4 regions of the Mesorhizobium sp. M0615 genome follow, and region 1 is predicted to be linked to each of the others. Evidence: predicted binding sites of a transcription regulator. Region 1 holds the regulator's gene; each other region holds the start of a gene.
The links. Region 1 encodes LexA, which represses DNA repair genes until DNA is damaged. Its sites were predicted from a motif close to TGTTCNNNNTGTGTTCNG; they were not measured.
Positions count from the first base shown of each region.

Region 2: a site for LexA is predicted at 1,320-1,337, ahead of ssb (single-stranded DNA-binding protein). Genes of this name have one in related genera too.
Region 3: a site for LexA is predicted at 2,457-2,474, ahead of uvrA (excinuclease ABC subunit UvrA). Genes of this name have one in related genera too.
Region 4: a site for LexA is predicted at 3,103-3,120, ahead of dinB (DNA polymerase IV). Genes of this name have one in related genera too.

Region 1 is NZ_JAMYQI010000018.1:82,063-86,193, forward strand. It holds gene kynU (kynureninase) at 1-628, opposite strand, end outside; gene NKI46_RS26765 (GntR family transcriptional regulator) at 797-1,561, shown strand; gene lexA (transcriptional repressor LexA) at 1,764-2,546, shown strand; gene NKI46_RS26775 (ComEC/Rec2 family competence protein) at 2,540-4,131, opposite strand, start outside.
Region 2 is NZ_JAMYQI010000014.1:91,393-95,523, forward strand. It holds gene NKI46_RS24020 (SRPBCC family protein) at 1-381, opposite strand, end outside; gene NKI46_RS24025 (ArsR/SmtB family transcription factor) at 378-692, opposite strand; gene NKI46_RS24030 (hypothetical protein) at 826-1,227, shown strand; gene ssb (single-stranded DNA-binding protein) at 1,438-1,971, shown strand; gene NKI46_RS24040 (DUF2306 domain-containing protein) at 2,009-2,407, shown strand; gene NKI46_RS24045 (OsmC family protein) at 2,431-2,856, shown strand; gene NKI46_RS24050 (MarC family protein) at 2,902-3,531, opposite strand; gene NKI46_RS24055 (VOC family protein) at 3,638-4,015, opposite strand; gene NKI46_RS24060 (hypothetical protein) at 4,050-4,131, opposite strand, start outside.
Region 3 is NZ_JAMYQI010000014.1:87,210-91,340, forward strand. It holds gene uvrA (excinuclease ABC subunit UvrA) at 1-2,307, opposite strand, end outside; gene NKI46_RS24010 (hypothetical protein) at 3,091-3,312, opposite strand; gene NKI46_RS24015 (ATP-dependent Clp protease proteolytic subunit) at 3,459-4,067, opposite strand; gene NKI46_RS24020 (SRPBCC family protein) at 4,097-4,131, opposite strand, start outside.
Region 4 is NZ_JAMYQI010000002.1:119,555-123,685, reverse strand. It holds gene NKI46_RS03360 (hypothetical protein) at 1-1,066, shown strand, start outside; gene NKI46_RS03355 (hypothetical protein) at 1,259-1,357, opposite strand; gene NKI46_RS03350 (hypothetical protein) at 1,416-1,514, opposite strand; gene dinB (DNA polymerase IV) at 1,800-3,041, opposite strand; gene NKI46_RS03340 (hypothetical protein) at 3,275-3,511, shown strand; gene NKI46_RS03335 (heme-copper oxidase family protein) at 3,665-4,072, shown strand.

The DNA.
Region 1 (4,131 bases):
CCGGCAAGGCGCCGGCCGTGTGGCAGAGATCCCAGATGATCAGCGCGCCGGCGTCATGTGCCTTGCGCGTCAGCGCCGCCATGTCGCGCAACTGGCCGGATTTGTAGTTGACGTGGTTGACCAGGATGACGGCAACGCTGTCGTCGATCAGCTCCTCGATTGCGGCCGCGTCGACGCCCTCCAGCCGCAGCCGCGTTCCCGGCCGGGTCGAGGCGACGCCTTCGGCCATGTAGAGGTCGGTCGGGAAACTGTCGCCCTCGGCAACGATGACCGACCGAGCCGGCCGCATGCCGAGCGCGGCGTGCAGCAGCTTGTAGATGTTGATCGAGGTTGTGTCGCAGACCACCGTCTGCCCGTCAGCCGCGCCGATCAGTCGTCCGAGCTGATCTCCCAGTTCCACCGGCATGTTGAACCAGCCAGCGGTGTTCCAGGCGCGAATGAGGTCGTGCGCCCATTCCTGCGTGGCGGCCTGCTGCAATTCGCTGAAGACGGCTGGTGACGCGGCACCCAGCGAATTGCCGTCGAGATAAATTACGCCTTGCGGTAAGACAAAGCGTTCACGCATGGAGCGCAGCGGATCGGCGGCATCCATTGCTTCGATTGTAGCGAGATCGGGTGTCGTGCTCATGATCCGGCGCCCCTCCATGGACAAACGCGCGCGGCGGAGCCTGCCGCCGAAACATGCCGGCGATCTTGAGTGGTCGCCCCTTGAGCTGTCAAACATTATATATAATTCTTCCGTTGAAAGGCTTTGATATATAATGATCAGCCGAGCATTTATGTCTGATGGATCACGATGTTGGATGACGAGCAGACCTCGAAGACGGAAGCGGCCTATCGCGTGCTCAGGCGCGATATTCTTGCGACCCGGCTGGCGCCCGCGGCGCCGTTGAAGCTGAGCACGCTGCGCAACACCTACGGCATCGGCTGGACGCCGTTGCGCGAGGCGCTGTCGCGGCTGGAGGCGGAACGGCTTGTGACCGCCATCAGCAACCGCGGGTTTGCGGTCGCTTCTGTCTCTCGGGCGGAGCTCGAGGATCTGGCGCGTGCGCGGCTGGTGGTCGAACTGCCCCTGCTGGTGGAATCGATCGAGAAAGGCGACCGTGAGTGGGAAGACGCGGTCGTTGCCGCCCACTATCGTCTCTCACGGTGCGGGTCTGTTCTCGACGATCCATCGGATGATGCGGTCGACGCGTGGTACGAAAAACACGATGCCTTCCATGCGGCGCTGCTCAGTGCCGCGACATCCAGCTGGCTGCAGCAGTTCAATGCGACGATTTCCGACCAATTGCATCGCCATCACCGCTTTCTGGGTCTGGCCCCGACGCTGCGCGCCGCCGCCGGCCGCACGGATGGACACCGGAAGGCCGTGGCGGCCCTGCGCGACGCCGTGGCGATCGAACACCATACCGCCCTGATGGAAGCGGCCCTCGATCGCGACGTCGAACGTGCGAAAACTCTGATGACCGCTCACATCGGCTACACGCTGCAGGTCTATGCCCAGAGCGAACCCGGCGCGGATGCTGCGCAGCCCCGTCCGAAAAGGAAGCGGCGATCATAGCCGACGACGCAGGCACTTTGTCTTCGTTTCACCCCGTTGCCGGCAAATGGGCAGGCGGCGCTCGCAGCGCCGAACGTTACGCTGAACAAAACGTCAACACATTCATTAAACTTTAAAAGGTTGCGGAACACAACTGGAACAGATAGTGTTTGTTCTGGGTTTGTTTTTTCCGATTCTGGTTTCAGAACCCTTGGGGGCCGCGATGCTGACGCGCAAACAACATGAGCTTCTGATGTTCATCCATGAACGCCTGAAGGAGAGCGGAATCCCGCCGTCCTTCGACGAGATGAAGGAAGCGCTCGACCTCGCCTCCAAGTCCGGCATCCACCGACTGATCACAGCGCTTGAGGAGCGCGGTTTCATTCGCCGGCTGCCGAACCGGGCGCGCGCGCTGGAAGTGCTGCGGCTACCCGACTCGATCGCACCAGGCCTCAACGCGGCGAGGAAGTTTTCGCCGAGCGTCATTCAGGGCAGTCTTGGTCAAGCCGGCCAAGGGCAAGGCGGCCAGGGACAAGGCGGGATGGGCCAAGGCGGTCTCGGCCGCCAGATCAAGCCGGGCTCGCCGTCGCGTTCGATGTCTGCCGGCAATGACGATGCCGTTTCCTCGATTTCAATCCCGGTGATGGGACGCATCGCCGCCGGCGTGCCGATCGACGCCATCCAGCATCAGACCCATTCGATCTCGGTGCCGCCCGACATGATCATGGGCGGCGAACACTACGCGCTCGAGGTCAAGGGCGATTCGATGATCGAGGCCGGCATTTTCGATGGCGACACGGTCATCATCCGCAATGCCGACACAGCCAGCCCCGGCGAGATCGTGGTGGCGTTGGTCGACGATGAGGAAGCGACCCTGAAACGCTTCCGCCGCAAGGGCGCCTCGATCGCCCTGGAAGCCGCCAACCCGGCCTACGAGACCCGCATTTTTGGACCGGACAGGGTGAAGGTGCAGGGCAAGCTTGTCGGATTGATCCGGCGCTACTGAGCCGGCTTGGGTTTGTACTTTTCACGCTGGTTGTAAGGCGGCAGGCCGCGCGCTTCGCGGGAGAAGCGGCGCTGCTCGTGCCAGGGGCGATACGGCTTGTCGACGGCGAAGCGGATGGTTGGCGCTGCAGCTGCCGATTGCGGATCGAAGAAGACGGCGGCGCTGCCGTCGCGGGCCAGCTGTTTCTTCGTCACGACCAGCACCAGCGGGTCGCGGCACGGATTGTAGGCCGTGGCGTCATCGATGACGATCAGGCTAGCGAAGGCACAGGCCGGCCGCGCCGTCTTGCGGTCTTTGGCAAGGGCTACAATGGCTCCGGAAGGGTGTCGGGCGATACAGAGATCGCCCATGCAATAGAAGGGCGACCCGGGCGGCAGATCGAGCGGATCGAGATCGAACCGCGTATCTGTTGCCTCGAAAATCTCGGGCGGGATAATGGTTTCGGCCCGCAGCGCCCGTTTCCAATTGTCCGTGGTGAATTCGTTGGAGCGTTCGCGGTTGAGGGCGAGTTCGCCGCCACCTATCGGCATGGCCACCAGATGTGCGTCCTCGGATATGAGCACGTCGGGCGTAAGCACCTGCGGCACCGTCAACAGGCCGGCCAGCGCGAAAGGCACGGCCGCCAGCCTGAGCCAGGTGGTGGCCATGGTGGCGATGACGAGGGCGACCGCCACCAACAGCACCGAGCGGATGGAGATCAGCCCGACGGCGTCGACCGGCGAGCGCTCGGAAATCCAGGCCGATATAGCGATCATCGCCATCAGACCCTTGCCCATCACATAGAGGAACGGCCCGTCGGCGCCGAACGGCATCGCCAGTGCGCTGAGCACGGCAAAGGGCATGACGATCAACGAAACAATCGGCATCACGGCCAGATTGGCGATCAGGCTGAGCGGCGACACACGCTGAAAATGCCAGATGGCGAACAGCAAGGTTGCACTGCCGGCGATGATCGAGGTCATGGCGAGGCCGCCCATGGCCAGCGCGAATTTTCGCGACAGGAAGCCGACGAAGGAGCGCTTTGCCAGCGGCGTTCTCACCTTGTCGGCGCGGTAATCGGCCCAGCCGGCATAGGCGCCGACAAGGGCGGCTGTGGCGGCAAACGACATCTGGAAGCTGGGACCGACCACCTCGTGCGGCGACACCAGGATGACGGCAATGGCGGAGATCGCCAGATTGCGCATGGTGAGCGCGGCACGATCGAAGAGTACCGCGACCAGCATGACCGCTAGCATGATGAAACTGCGCTCGGCGGCGACCACGATGCCTGAAATGACGAGATAGGCGGCGATGGAGACGAGTGCTGCCACTGCTGCATATTTCTTGACTGGGCGGCGCGAAGAGAAATCGGGAAACAGCGCAAAGGCGCCACGCAGCAACGCCATGATGGTGCCGGCAACCAGCGCCATGTGCAGGCCGGAGATGGAGATGATGTGGTAGATGCCGGTGCGCCGCATCGCTTCGTTGACCTCGTCCGGGATGCCGGCGCGCACCCCGACAATCAACGCCGCGGCAATCTCGCCTTCGGCGCCGCCGATTTTGCCCCTGATATGGTCGGCAATGTTTTCGCGCGCGTTCTCGATTG
Region 2 (4,131 bases), on a different contig from region 1:
GCCGGCCATCGCAACCGCAGGCGTCAGGACAAACCCGTCATGGACGATGCGGAGATGCGTGCCGCCGGAAACGGTGCGGGCGAGTGTGAAGGTGACGATGCTCTCCAGCTCCTCGCGGTCGGCGTCGCCGGAACGCTCGCGCCAGGAATAGCGCAGCAGGCGCCCCGGTTCGGCATCGAGCACTTCGCACTCGATCGGCTTCTCAGGCCCGGCAAAGGCAAAGCGGCTGCCGGTTTCCGGCTTGATGTCGTTCGGCATCATCCATTCCGCCAAGAGATCCGGCACGGTCAGTGCCCGCCACACTTTTTCCGGTGCGTCCGGCAGATCGCATTCGAAGGCGAGGGCATCCTTGGCGGTCTGCGTCTGCTTTTCGTCGGTCATTGGTCCATGTCCTTCAAAACGGCCTTCAGTCTTTCGATGCGCTCCGGCCAGAATGCGCGGTAGCGTTCGATCCAGCCGAGCAGCGGCTCGAGCCCTTGCGGATCGGCGCGGTAGTAGGCGTTGCGGCCGGCACGTCTTTCGCTGACCAGGCCTGCGCCGCGCAGCACGGCAAGGTGCTGCGACACCGCCGGCTGCGACACGCTCATGCCGGTGCGCAACTCCGAAACGCTCATCTCGCCGGAAGTCAGCCGCTCATAGACGGCGCGTCGCGTCGGGTCGGCCAGGGCGCGAAAAATCTCTGCTTCGATCATGGCAAAAGCATAAGTCGATACTTATCGATTTGGCAAGGGGTGTTTTGAATGCCCCGTATTGATTGGATCCTGCCGGGCCTCTAATCCATGGGGAACAAGATGGGCCGCTCATGGCGAGGCAGGAGTAGTATTTATGAATTCCAACGTCGATCTTTCGTCCGCCGAGAACCTCAACGAGGCTCTGAGGCTCTATCGCCGCCTCGTCCTCGGTATAGGCGCCATCGCCGTCATCGGTTTCGTGGCCGTGATCTTGTTGGCCAAGCTGGGTACGGCGCTATCGCCGCCATACGGGATTTACATCTTCGGCGAAGGATTGGGGACCTGGGGCCTGATCGCGGTGGTAGCGGCGCTCGTCGCTCAGGTGTGGTGGCACGGGCGCGCGATCGGGAAATTGCTGAATGACCCGGCTCTGAAATCTGAACCTGCAGTCGGGCTGATGTCGGCGCCAACCGTGATCGCACAGCGCGCCCATGCCATGGGCATGGAGTGGAGCGGCTTTTTCGGTCCGTTGCGACCAGCGAAAAATCGGCGCTGACGACACCGCTTCTCGCCGCTGCGTGTCAGCTAAATCCACGCGCCCGCGTCGGCGATTGCTGCCATTCCTTGACAATCCGTGGTTAACAGTATAGGAACGAAAAGGGAACAAAAACCTTGTGGGAAAAGCCAGCCGCGGCAAGCCAGGATTGTGCGCGGCCTGTAAGGTGAACGACTTGAAATTTGTTTCGGATGAGCACGGAGAAGTGTCATGGCGGGTAGCGTCAACAAGGTCATTCTGGTCGGTAACCTCGGCGCGGACCCTGAAATCCGCCGCCTGAATTCCGGTGATCCGGTCGTCAACATCCGCATCGCCACGTCGGAAAGCTGGCGCGACAAGAACTCCGGCGAGCGCAAGGAAAAGACCGAATGGCACAACGTGGTCATTTTCAATGACCAGATCGCCAAGGTCGCCGAGCAGTACCTGAAGAAGGGCATGAAGGTTTACGTCGAAGGCCAGCTGCAGACACGCAAATGGCAAGACCAGACCGGCGCCGACAAGTACACGACCGAAGTCGTGCTGCAGAAATTCCGCGGCGAGCTGCAGATGCTCGATTCTCGCGGCGAGGGCGGCGGTCAGGTCGGCAACTATGCCGGCGGCGGCGGCGCGAGCCGTGGCTCGGATTTCGGCCAGTCTGGCCCCAATGAGAGCTTCAACCGCGGCGGCAACAGCGGTGGCGGCGGTTCCAAGGGCGGCGGTGGCGGCGGCTCGTCGCGCGAACTGGACGACGAAATCCCGTTCTGAGCTGACGATAGTCGGCGATATCTGAGGAGAGGGTGCGGTGTCGCTCGGACCGCTTCTATCGGCGCGCCCTCCCATTCCATGGCACGCCTTCGCGGCCCTTGCCGCGCTGGCCATTGGCGCTACGCAACTGGCGCTGCCGAAAGGCACGACGCGTCATCGTGTCGTCGGCTATACCTGGGCGGCGCTGATGCTGGTCGTCGCCATCTCCAGTTTCTGGATCCAGCAGATACGCCTCGTCGGTCCGTTCAGCCCGATCCATCTCTTGTCGATTTTAGTGTTGATCGCCGTGCCGCTGGCGGTCTGGCACGCGCATATGCATCGGGTCGCGAAACATCGCAGGGTCATGATATCGCTGTATGTTTTCGCCCTGATCGGCGCCGGCGTGTTCACGCTGCTGCCGGGGCGGATCATGCACACGGTCGTCTTCGGCCAGTGACGCTTTCTGAAAGGAAGATTGCCGTGAAAGCACGGATCAAATGGGTCGAGGAGCGCACCTTCGTCGGCGAGTCCGGCAGCGGCCACAAACTGGTGCTGGGGACCGCCCCCGGGCCGGAAGGCAAGACGCCAGGTCCGAGCCCGATGGAGCTGGTGCTGATCGGCACCGGCGGCTGCTCGGCCTATGATGTCGTCCACATCCTCGAAAAAGGCCGCGAGGCGATCGAGGACTGTGTTGTAGAACTCGACGCCGACCGGGCCGAAACCGACCCCAAAGTCTTCACCCGCATCCACATGCATTTCATCGTCACGGGCCACGCGCTGTCGCGCGACAAGGTCCAGCGCGCCATCAACCTGTCGATCGAGAAATACTGCTCGGCCTCGGCCATGCTGGCCAAGACGGCTGTCATCACCCACGATTTCGAGGTCGTCGATACGGCGGTGGAGTAGGGAGCAGGGAGCAGGGAGCAGGGAGCAGGGAGCAGGGGCTGCCGTTCACCCCGCCATCAGCGCCTTGATCCCATCCGCGACGAACTGAACCGCAAGCGCGGCCAGGATGACGCCGAGCAGGCGGGTGAGGATCGAGCGGCCGGTCTGGCCGAGGATGCGGTCGATGCGCTCCGACAGCACGAACACCAGATAGGTGATGGCAAGGCAGACGAAGATGATGCCGACCAGCGCCGCTTGTGCTGCAAAACCCTGAAAAGAGCCCGACAGTAGCACAGTCGCCGAAATCGCACCGGGGCCGGCGATCAGCGGGATCGCCAGCGGGAAGGCCGCGATGTTGTGGATCATGTCCTTGGTGATGGCGACGTCGCCGATCTTCTCCTTGCGGTCCTGGCGGCGCTCAAACACCATTTCGAACGCGATGAAGAACAGCAAAAACCCGCCGGCGACGCGGAAAGCCGGCAACGTGATGCCGAACACCGACAGGATGGACGCCCCGGCCACCGCAAACAGCGCCATCACCAGGAAGCCGATGATCGAGGCGCGCACCGAAACCTGCTGACGTTCCTCGCGGTTCATGCCGCGTGTCACCGCGAGGAAGAGCGGCGCGAGACCTGGCGGGTCGATGGTCACCAGAATGGTGACGAAGGCATTGAACAGGCTGTCGAAACTCGGCATCGCTGACCCCTCCCGCCGGGCCGGACCCCTGCGCCACGATAGTGGTAGAGCAAAGCCTGGCCGGTGGGAACCGTCTGAGATGGCGATACCGGAGACGCCGGCTATGTTAGGCGGCAGCGTTGCAATAGGCCTCCAGGCGATAGCCGTCGGGATCGACGATGAAGGCAGCGTAATAGTCCTCGCCATAGTCGGCGCGCAGGCCCGGCGCGCCATTGTCGCTGCCGCCTGCACGCAAGGCGGCGGCATGGAAGGCGACGACACTCTGCCTCGTCGGCGCGGCAAAGCAGAAATGCAGACCGGACTTCTCGTCCGATGGCACTGGCCGCTCCGCGTCGTTCACCCACAGCGCGACGGCTTGCGCACCATAACCCAGTGAGCCTGGCGACTGGCTGAGGCAGGAATAACCGAGCGGCTTTAGCGCGGCATCGTAGAAGGGCTTCGAAACGTTGGTGTCGCGGACGCCGATCGAGACATGGTCAAGCATGCTTTTGGTCACCTTTTTGCAATATGTTGCGTCATCAGTCGTGGGCGACGCGGCGCGCCAGGAACTCGACTTCGAGACGCCATGTCTTGCCATCGTCGTGCGAACGCTCGCCGAGC
Region 3 (4,131 bases), on a different contig from region 1:
GACGCCGTCGCCCTGGCAGGCCTCGCAGCGGCCGCCCTTGACGTTGAAGGAGAAGCGGCCCGGCTGATAGCCGCGGGCCTTGGCCTCGGGCAACCCGGCGAACCAGTCGCGGATCGGTGTGAAGGCGCCGGTGTAGGTGGCCGGGTTCGAACGCGGTGTGCGGCCGATCGGCGACTGGTCGATGTCGATGACCTTGTCGAGGAATTCGAGGCCCTCGATGCGGTCGTGATCGGCCGGATGCTCGCGCGAGCCCATGATGCGGCGCGACGCCGCCTTGAACAGCGTCTCGATCAGGAAGGTCGATTTGCCGCCGCCAGACACGCCGGTGACGGCGGTGAAGGTGCCGAGCGGGATTTCGGCAGTGACGTTCTTGAGATTGTTGCCGCGCGCGCCGACGATCTTCAGCCGGCGGTTCTTCTTGGCCTCGCGCCTGACACCGGGCGTGGCGACTTCGAGCGCGCCCGACAGATATTTACCGGTGATCGAATTAGGATTGGCCATCACCTGCTGCGGCGTGCCCTGGGCGATGATCTCGCCGCCATGGATGCCGGCGGCCGGACCCATGTCGACGACGTAGTCGGCATGCAGGATGGCGTCTTCGTCATGCTCGACGACGATCACCGTGTTGCCGATGTCGCGCAGATGCTTGAGCGTGTCGAGCAGGCGGGCATTGTCGCGTTGGTGCAGGCCGATCGACGGCTCGTCCAGCACATAGAGCACGCCGGTGAGGCCGGAGCCGATCTGCGACGCCAGCCTTATGCGCTGGCTCTCGCCGCCCGACAGCGTGCCGGAATTGCGCGACAGCGTCAGATAGTCGAGGCCGACATCGTTGAGGAAGCGCAGGCGGTCACGGATCTCCTTGAGAACGCGCACCGCGATCTCGTTCTGCTGGTCGTTGAGATGTGGCGGCAGTTCGGTGAACCACTGGTCGGCCTTGCGGATCGACAGCTCTGTGACTTCGCCGATATGCTTGCCGGCGATCTTCACCGCCAGCGCTTCCGGCTTCAGCCGGTATCCCTTGCAGACCGGGCAGGGCGTCGCCGACATGAAGCGCTCGATCTCCTCGCGCATCCAGGCGGATTCGGTTTCCTTCCAGCGCCGTTCGAGATTGGGAATGACGCCCTCGAACGTCTTGGTCGTCTTGTAGGAGCGCAGGCCGTCATCATACTGGAAGGTGACCTCGCGCTCGCCGGTGCCGCGCAGGACGGCTTCCTTTGCCTCTTCGGTCAGGTCTTTGAACTTGTCGCCGAGCTTGAAGCCATAGGCTTTGCCCAGCGCTTCCAGCGTCTGGGCGTAATAGGGTGAGGTCGACTTCGCCCACGGGCTGACGGCGCCGTCGCGCAGCGAGACGTTTTCGTCCGGCACGATCAGGCTGGCGTCGATGGCGCGCTGGTTGCCGAGGCCGTCGCAGGTCGGGCAGGCGCCGAACGGGTTGTTGAACGAGAACAGCCTGGGCTCGATCTCCGGAATGGTGAAGCCGGAAACCGGGCAGGCGAATTTTTCCGAGAACAGGATGCGCTCATGCGTCTCGTTCTTCGATTTGTTGACCGAGTCCTCGCCGGTCTGGCTGGCGTCGAGCGGCCGGTCGGCGAACTCGGCCACCGCCAGCCCTTCCGCCAGCTTGAGCGCCGTTTCGATGGAATCGGCAAGCCGTGTCGCCAGGTCGCCGCGCACGACGATGCGGTCGACGACAACATCGATGTCGTGCTTGTACTTCTTGTCCAACGCCGGCACATCGGCGATCTCATAGAAGACGCCGTCGACCTTGACGCGCTGAAAGCCCTTCTTCTGCAGCTCCAGCAGTTCCTTGCGATACTCACCTTTGCGGCCGCGCACGATCGGCGCCAGCAGGAAAAGGCGCGTGCCTTCCTCGACCGCCAGCACCCGGTCGACCATCTGTGAAACCGTCTGGCTCTCGATCGGCAGGCCGGTCGCCGGCGAATAGGGGATGCCGACGCGCGCGAACAGCAAGCGCATGTAGTCGTAGATCTCGGTGACGGTGCCGACCGTCGAACGCGGGTTCTTCGACGTGGTCTTCTGCTCGATCGAGATGGCCGGCGACAGGCCGTCGATCTGGTCGACATCCGGCTTCTGCATCATTTCGAGGAACTGGCGCGCATAAGCCGACAGGCTCTCGACGTAACGGCGCTGGCCCTCGGCATAGATGGTGTCGAAAGCAAGCGACGATTTGCCGGAGCCCGACAGGCCGGTCATGACGATCAGGCTGTCACGCGGCAGGTCGAGATCGACATTCTTTAGGTTGTGTTCGCGTGCCCCGCGAATGGAAAGGTATTTATGGTCGGCCATCGCCGGTCGCCGCCTCAGGTCTGGTGTCAGTGGGATCGGCGGGTTTTCCCGGCCATTCCCTATGTAGGTATTTTTGCCGCCACGTCGAGAGACGCCACACTTCTCGACCAAAGCCGTTTAACCGTCTTTCGCGCGAACGGGCAAGCGGAAAGAACAAAGACCGAACACGCTCCTGACAAAGCTGTGCAGAAACTGACAAGGGTGTTTCAGAAACTGACCCTGACGTAAGCTCCCGACGATCACATTTTCCGTAACCGGCTATTCAAGGTTGACGCCGTCGAATCAGGGGCGCACTCTGCCGGAGTCAACGGAGCCGGCCGTCTTTGATGGCCTCGCCGCCCATAGCGGCCTGCGAGACGCCGCAGGTTTTTGCGATTTGTGCTTCGGATTGACACCTGTCGCAACGGACATAGGAGCGGAGCATGACGCCACCGGATAGTCCCTTGAGGCTCCACCTGCTAGTGGAGCCGCGGCGGGCATAAGTGCCAGGTAGTTTCGAGGCATTGAAGTGTATGTGTCCAAATGGACGCATCGCGACAATCCAACAAACCACCCGACAAACCGTGACCTGCCGAATCCCACAAAAATCAGAGACGGCTAGTCGGATCGTCGGCTGAACGCCGCGAAGCATCCGAAATCAAAGTCGGTATAACACTACCGGCAGTTTGGATTTGGAATCCAAAAAAAGCCCCGACCGTTAGCGGAAGCAACGGCGGGGCTGTTCTTTTGCGAGGAAGTCGTCGGCGCAGGCTTTCTCTCCCGTATAGTAGCTGGGAGAAGGGGCTACCGGCGCGGCGGCTTGATCCCACCCGTGCCGACATCGACAGTGATGCTGCCGGAAATCCTGACATCGGTGCCGCCGATCTTGAACGTGCCGTTCTCGCCGGCAGACAGCGCGTCGTCCGGCTCCGGCTGCGGCGCGGGCTTGGCGATGCGGTAGTCGCCGGTCACGCCGGGCAGGGCGCCTTTCCGCGACGTGCTGGTGCTGCCCCCGGCAAAGGCCATGCTCGATGTCGCCGCCGTGATGGCAATGGCTATGGTCAGTCTGTTCAGGTGGTAGCGCATGGCAAGACTATAGTGCCGCGCTCAAGGCGAGGCCAGACCAGCAGCGTTGCAATTGAGGGAACACCGGCCTGAATTCGATACGGTGATCAGGCCGCTGCCTGCTTGCGGGTGTCGAAGACGTGGTCGACCAGGCCCCAGTCCTTGGCTTCCTTCGCGGTCATGAAGAAATCGCGGTCAAGCGTGCGTTCGACCTCTTCGTGGGTGCGGCCGCAATGGTGAGCGTAGAGGTCGGCCATGTGCCGCTTGGTGCGCAAAATGCCTTCGGCGTGACGCTGGATGTCGGAGGCCTGGCCCTGGAAGCCGCCCAAAGGCTGATGCAGCACGATGCTGGCATTGGGCAGCGCGATGCGCCGCCCCGGCGTTCCCGCCATCAGCAGGAACGAGGCCATCGACGCGGCAAAGCCCATGCACACGGTCGACACCGGGCAGCTGACATATTGCATCGTGTCGTAGATGGCGAAGCCGCTGGTAACCACGCCGCCCGGCGAGTTGATGTAAAGCGAGATCTCCTTGTCGGGGTTTTCGGATTCCAGCGACAGGAGCTGGGCGCAGACCAGCGCCGACATGCCGTCATTGATCTCGCCATTGACGAAGATGATGCGCTCGCGCAGCAGCCGCGAGAAAATGTCGAAGGCGCGTTCGCCGCGGCTCGATTGCTCGATCACCATCGGCACCAGATTGGCAAAGCCGCTCATCTCATTGTCTCCGTTTTGATTTTTCCGGTTCAGGCAGCGCGCAGCAACAGGCGCGGCGCGTTGG
Region 4 (4,131 bases), on a different contig from region 1:
CAACGACTACGCCGTGCGCCGCGACTGGTCGGGCAACCACGGTAAGCTCAATCATTCGTCCTTTGTCTATTTCGATGCCGATCGCGACGGCCGCTACGGGCTCGGCGACCGCCCGATGGCCGGCATCATGGTCAGACTGCATGATGGCGACGGCCGCTTCGTCGCCGCGGCGCGGAGCAACCGCGGCGGCTTTGCCAATTTCCTGGCGTCGGCGAAACGTCGGGCCGCGCCCATCCATGTGCCGGGCAGCTACCGCTTCACCGTGTCGGTTCCGCCCGGCTGGCGCTCCAGCAGCGCCAACGAGGTCCAGTCGCAGCACCTCCGGCCGCTGCCGGGCTCGCCCACCGGGCTGGTCTCGGAAGCAATGCTGCAGCCGGTCGGCCTGTTTGCGATACGCCGGCTCAGCGGCCGCGGAGCGGACGGTGTCTCGGCGAGCATCTCGGTGATGGCGAAAGGGCAAGAGGTGGCGGTGCATCCGCTCAGCGATGGCTTCCGCCTCGATCTGCCCGATGACGCCGACGCGATCGAAATCACCGGCGGTGGCATGGAACGACGACTGGCCTTGTCGGCCTACCCGACCGAGCTCGGCCTGCTGTCGCCCGAGAACGCGGCTGTCGACAGCGCCGCGTCCTTGCAGGCCATCGGTTTCGACGATGTCACGACGCGCGGCCTGCGCAAGGTGCCGTCCGGTTATGCCGGGTTGACCTGGTTCAACCTGAACGCACTGGCGCGCGATCATACCGAAGGCAGCGAAGGCTACGTCAACGGCAATATCTCGGGAGACCATGTCTGCTATACGAGCAGCGGACACCCGGCCGAATTCTCGAGCGACAAACCGTTCGGGTTCCATTCCGTGATGCTGACAGCGGCATGGTTGAAGTCCGAAGGCGAAACCGCACTGGTCGAGAGCTGGCTTGGCGACCGGCTGATCGCCAGCGACACGATCGTCCTGTCGGCACTGGCGCCCGTCCACTACGCGCCGATGCTGGCGGCGGTGACGCGCGTGCGCCTCTCCACGAGCCACTATTGGCAGCTCGTGCTCGACGATCTGGTGGTTGTGCGCTGAAGCGTGTCGCGATTAATCGGGGTGAAAGGGTTTATCGCGGATTGGAAGCACCGTTCGCGGTGACCTGCGAGAGCTTGCCTTTTTTGACCAGCACCGGTTTCAGATAGGTTTTCTTCATTTTCCACTCTCCACGTCGGGCACCCAAAGCCCTGTTCCCGGCCAGACGGCACAAGGCGTCCGGATGATCGGCTGCTAGACTGCGACCGGCCCGGAGCCGTTACCATTGTCGGCTGTAACCTGCGAGAGCTTGCCCTTCTTGACCAGCACCGGCTTCGAATAGGTCTTCTTCATGCCGCATCTCCAGTGTCAGGCGAGGCCGCCAGATCAGGCGACAGCCGACTCAACGACTTCACTCGATCGGGCCGGAACCCGCTCCATTGGCGAGCGCCGTAACCTGCGAAAGCTTGCCTTTTTTGACCAGAACAGGCTTCGAATAGGTTTTCTTCATAGTGAATCCTCCAAGCTTACGCGATAATGCCAGACGGATCGGCACTGTCAACCTTCGCGGCCTCGCTGTCCCATCCCGGTTTTTCTTGGCGCCGATGCGCTAACTGCAAGTCCACCTTCATCGACAAAGCGTTGTTCTTGGGCGTGCATGGCGTGGCCGGGTTGCGGTGCGAAAAATGTCCGAAACTGCGGCGGGTCTGGCCTGGTTGGTCGGCCTGCTCAAACAGAGCGGCAATGCAGCGCGGAGGGGTCCAGCCTAAACATTGGCCTTGCCGTCGCGCCGCACTCACAGTTCCTTCTCCGCCAGTTCGCGGAAGGCATCGGGAACCGAGCGCCGGGCTTCCAGCGCCACGGCGCCATAGCCGACAGCCTCTCTGCCAAAGCGCTGGCGGATCTTGTCGATGGCGCTATCGGCGCCAAAGCGCGCCAGGCCTTGCCTGCTGCCGGGCCGCTGCTTTTCATCGGCAAGCCCGAGCGGCAACTCCAGCTGCAGCTCGACACTTTCTTCCAGCTGCGACACCGAGATCGCCAGCAACGAGATGGTCTTCTCCCGAGGGTTGGCGGCCAGCACGCCGCGCACCAGCTCCCCGGCGATTTCGGCCAGCATCGCGGTTGCCGAAATCGGCTGCTCGAGCGTCAGCGAGCGTGTGACAGCGTGCAGATCGGCGAAACGCACGCGCACCGTCACCGTGCGCCCGGGCCGTGATTTCGCCCTGAGCCGGCTGGCGACCCGGTCTGCCAGATGCAGCAGGACGGGTCCGAAGATACGCGCCTCGGCCGGCCGTCTGCCAAGCGCCGACTGCGCGCCGGCGGAATGCGACCGCCTGTGGGTTTCGAGCTTTCGCGGGTCGCGGTTCCATGCCAGCCACGACAGCTTTTCGCCGGCGGCGGGCCCGAGCAATCTTCGCAGCGCCCCACCATGCGTCTTTGCCAACTGGCCGATGGTCTCGATGCCGATCTCGGCCAGCCGCGCTCTGGTCGCCGGGCCGACGCCCCACATCAGCCCGACCGGCAGATCATGCAGGAAGGCAAGTTCGGTGTCCGGATCGACCACCACCAGCCCGTCGGGCTTGGCCACCTGCGAGGCGATCTTGGCCAGATGCTTGGTGCGCGCCACGCCGATCGAGATCGGCAGGCCGAGCTCTGCCCGGACGCGCCGACGCACCGTGGCGGCGATCTCGGCCGGCGGCCCGAACAGATGCGTGCAGCCGGCGACGTCGGCAAAGGCTTCATCGATGGAAATCCGCTCGACCAGCGGCGTGAAATCGTCGAGCACCTTGATGGCGGCGTCGCCCAGCCGCTGATAGTCGGCGAAATGGCCGCCGACGAAGATCAGTCCGGGGCAAAGCTCGCGCGCGCGTTGTCCGGGCATGCCGCCGCGCACGCCGAAAACCCTGGCTTCGTAGGAAGCGGCAAGCACGACGCCGCCGCCGACGGCGATCGGCTTGCCCCTGAGCGCCGGGTCGAGCAGCTGCTCGACCGAGGCGTAGAAGGCGTCGAGATCCGCATGCAGGATGGTGGGCTCCATCCCGACCGTTCCCTTTGCGGCGTTGCAGCATTAGCCGCGTCTGTTGTGAGAGGCGTTTTTGCCGAACAAATAGAGAACAAACAGGGCCTATTGTCAAGCGAAGCGGTTGTCGCCGGCCGGCCCGTTCCAGGTCGGGCTGTCGAGTGCTCCGCCTGGGCATCGGACCTGCGGAACATTGTCTCTCGCCTCGGCGTTCATATCCGCGACGGGACGCTGTTTTTGTGGAGGCCGGTATGGGCCAGTTCGAGATGATCGACCTCGTCAGCGTCATTGACGCCTGCACGAGCGATCGCGTTGCCGGGCACTGCGTGTCAATGGCCAGGGCGGTGGAGGAGTTGCGAGTGCTGACCGGTGATTTCGTATCGCCGGACGAGACGGTGGCCAACGCGCTGTCGGCAGTGGCGCTGGGGCGCGGCTGCGCGGTGGTGTTCGACGAGCGAGCGGGCGCCGACATCTTGCTGACGCCGTAGCGCGGCGGCGCCGGGTTGTGGCAGCCAGAAAAGTCGAACAGCGTGCAAAAAGCTGTGCAGGCATGGCCCATAAGCGCGGCGTGGAAAAGTTCTGCGCGTGGGTGTATTCTCCAGGTCGCAAGCGGTCGCAGACCGCATAGGGGGAGAAATGACATGCCGAGGGTTTCAGAACTCTTTTTCAAAACTGCCATCTTGTTCCTGATGTTGGGGATTGCGGCCGGCCTGCAGATGGCGATCTCGGGTGACCACGCCGCTTTTCCGGCGCACGCGCATATCAATCTGCTCGGTTGGGTGACGAGCGCCATCTTCGGCGGCTACTACGCGCTCAATCCGCAAAAGGCGGCGCGTCGCATCGCCATGATCCACTACGGGCTCTACACACTCGGCCTAGTGATCATGCTGCCGGCGCTGTATGTGATGCTGCAGGGAAACCCGGCGCTTGAACCGATCGTCGCCGGCGGCTCGCTCATCGTCGCCGCTGCCGTTCTGGTTTTTGCTTTCGTGGTGTTTTCGCCCGAAACGGCGCGCTCGGTGTCCGGCGTGGTGCCGGCTTCTCGCTGACTGTTCGCGCAGCGATCAAGTCCGACCCGCGTTCGCGACCCGCCACGCGGGTTGGCCAG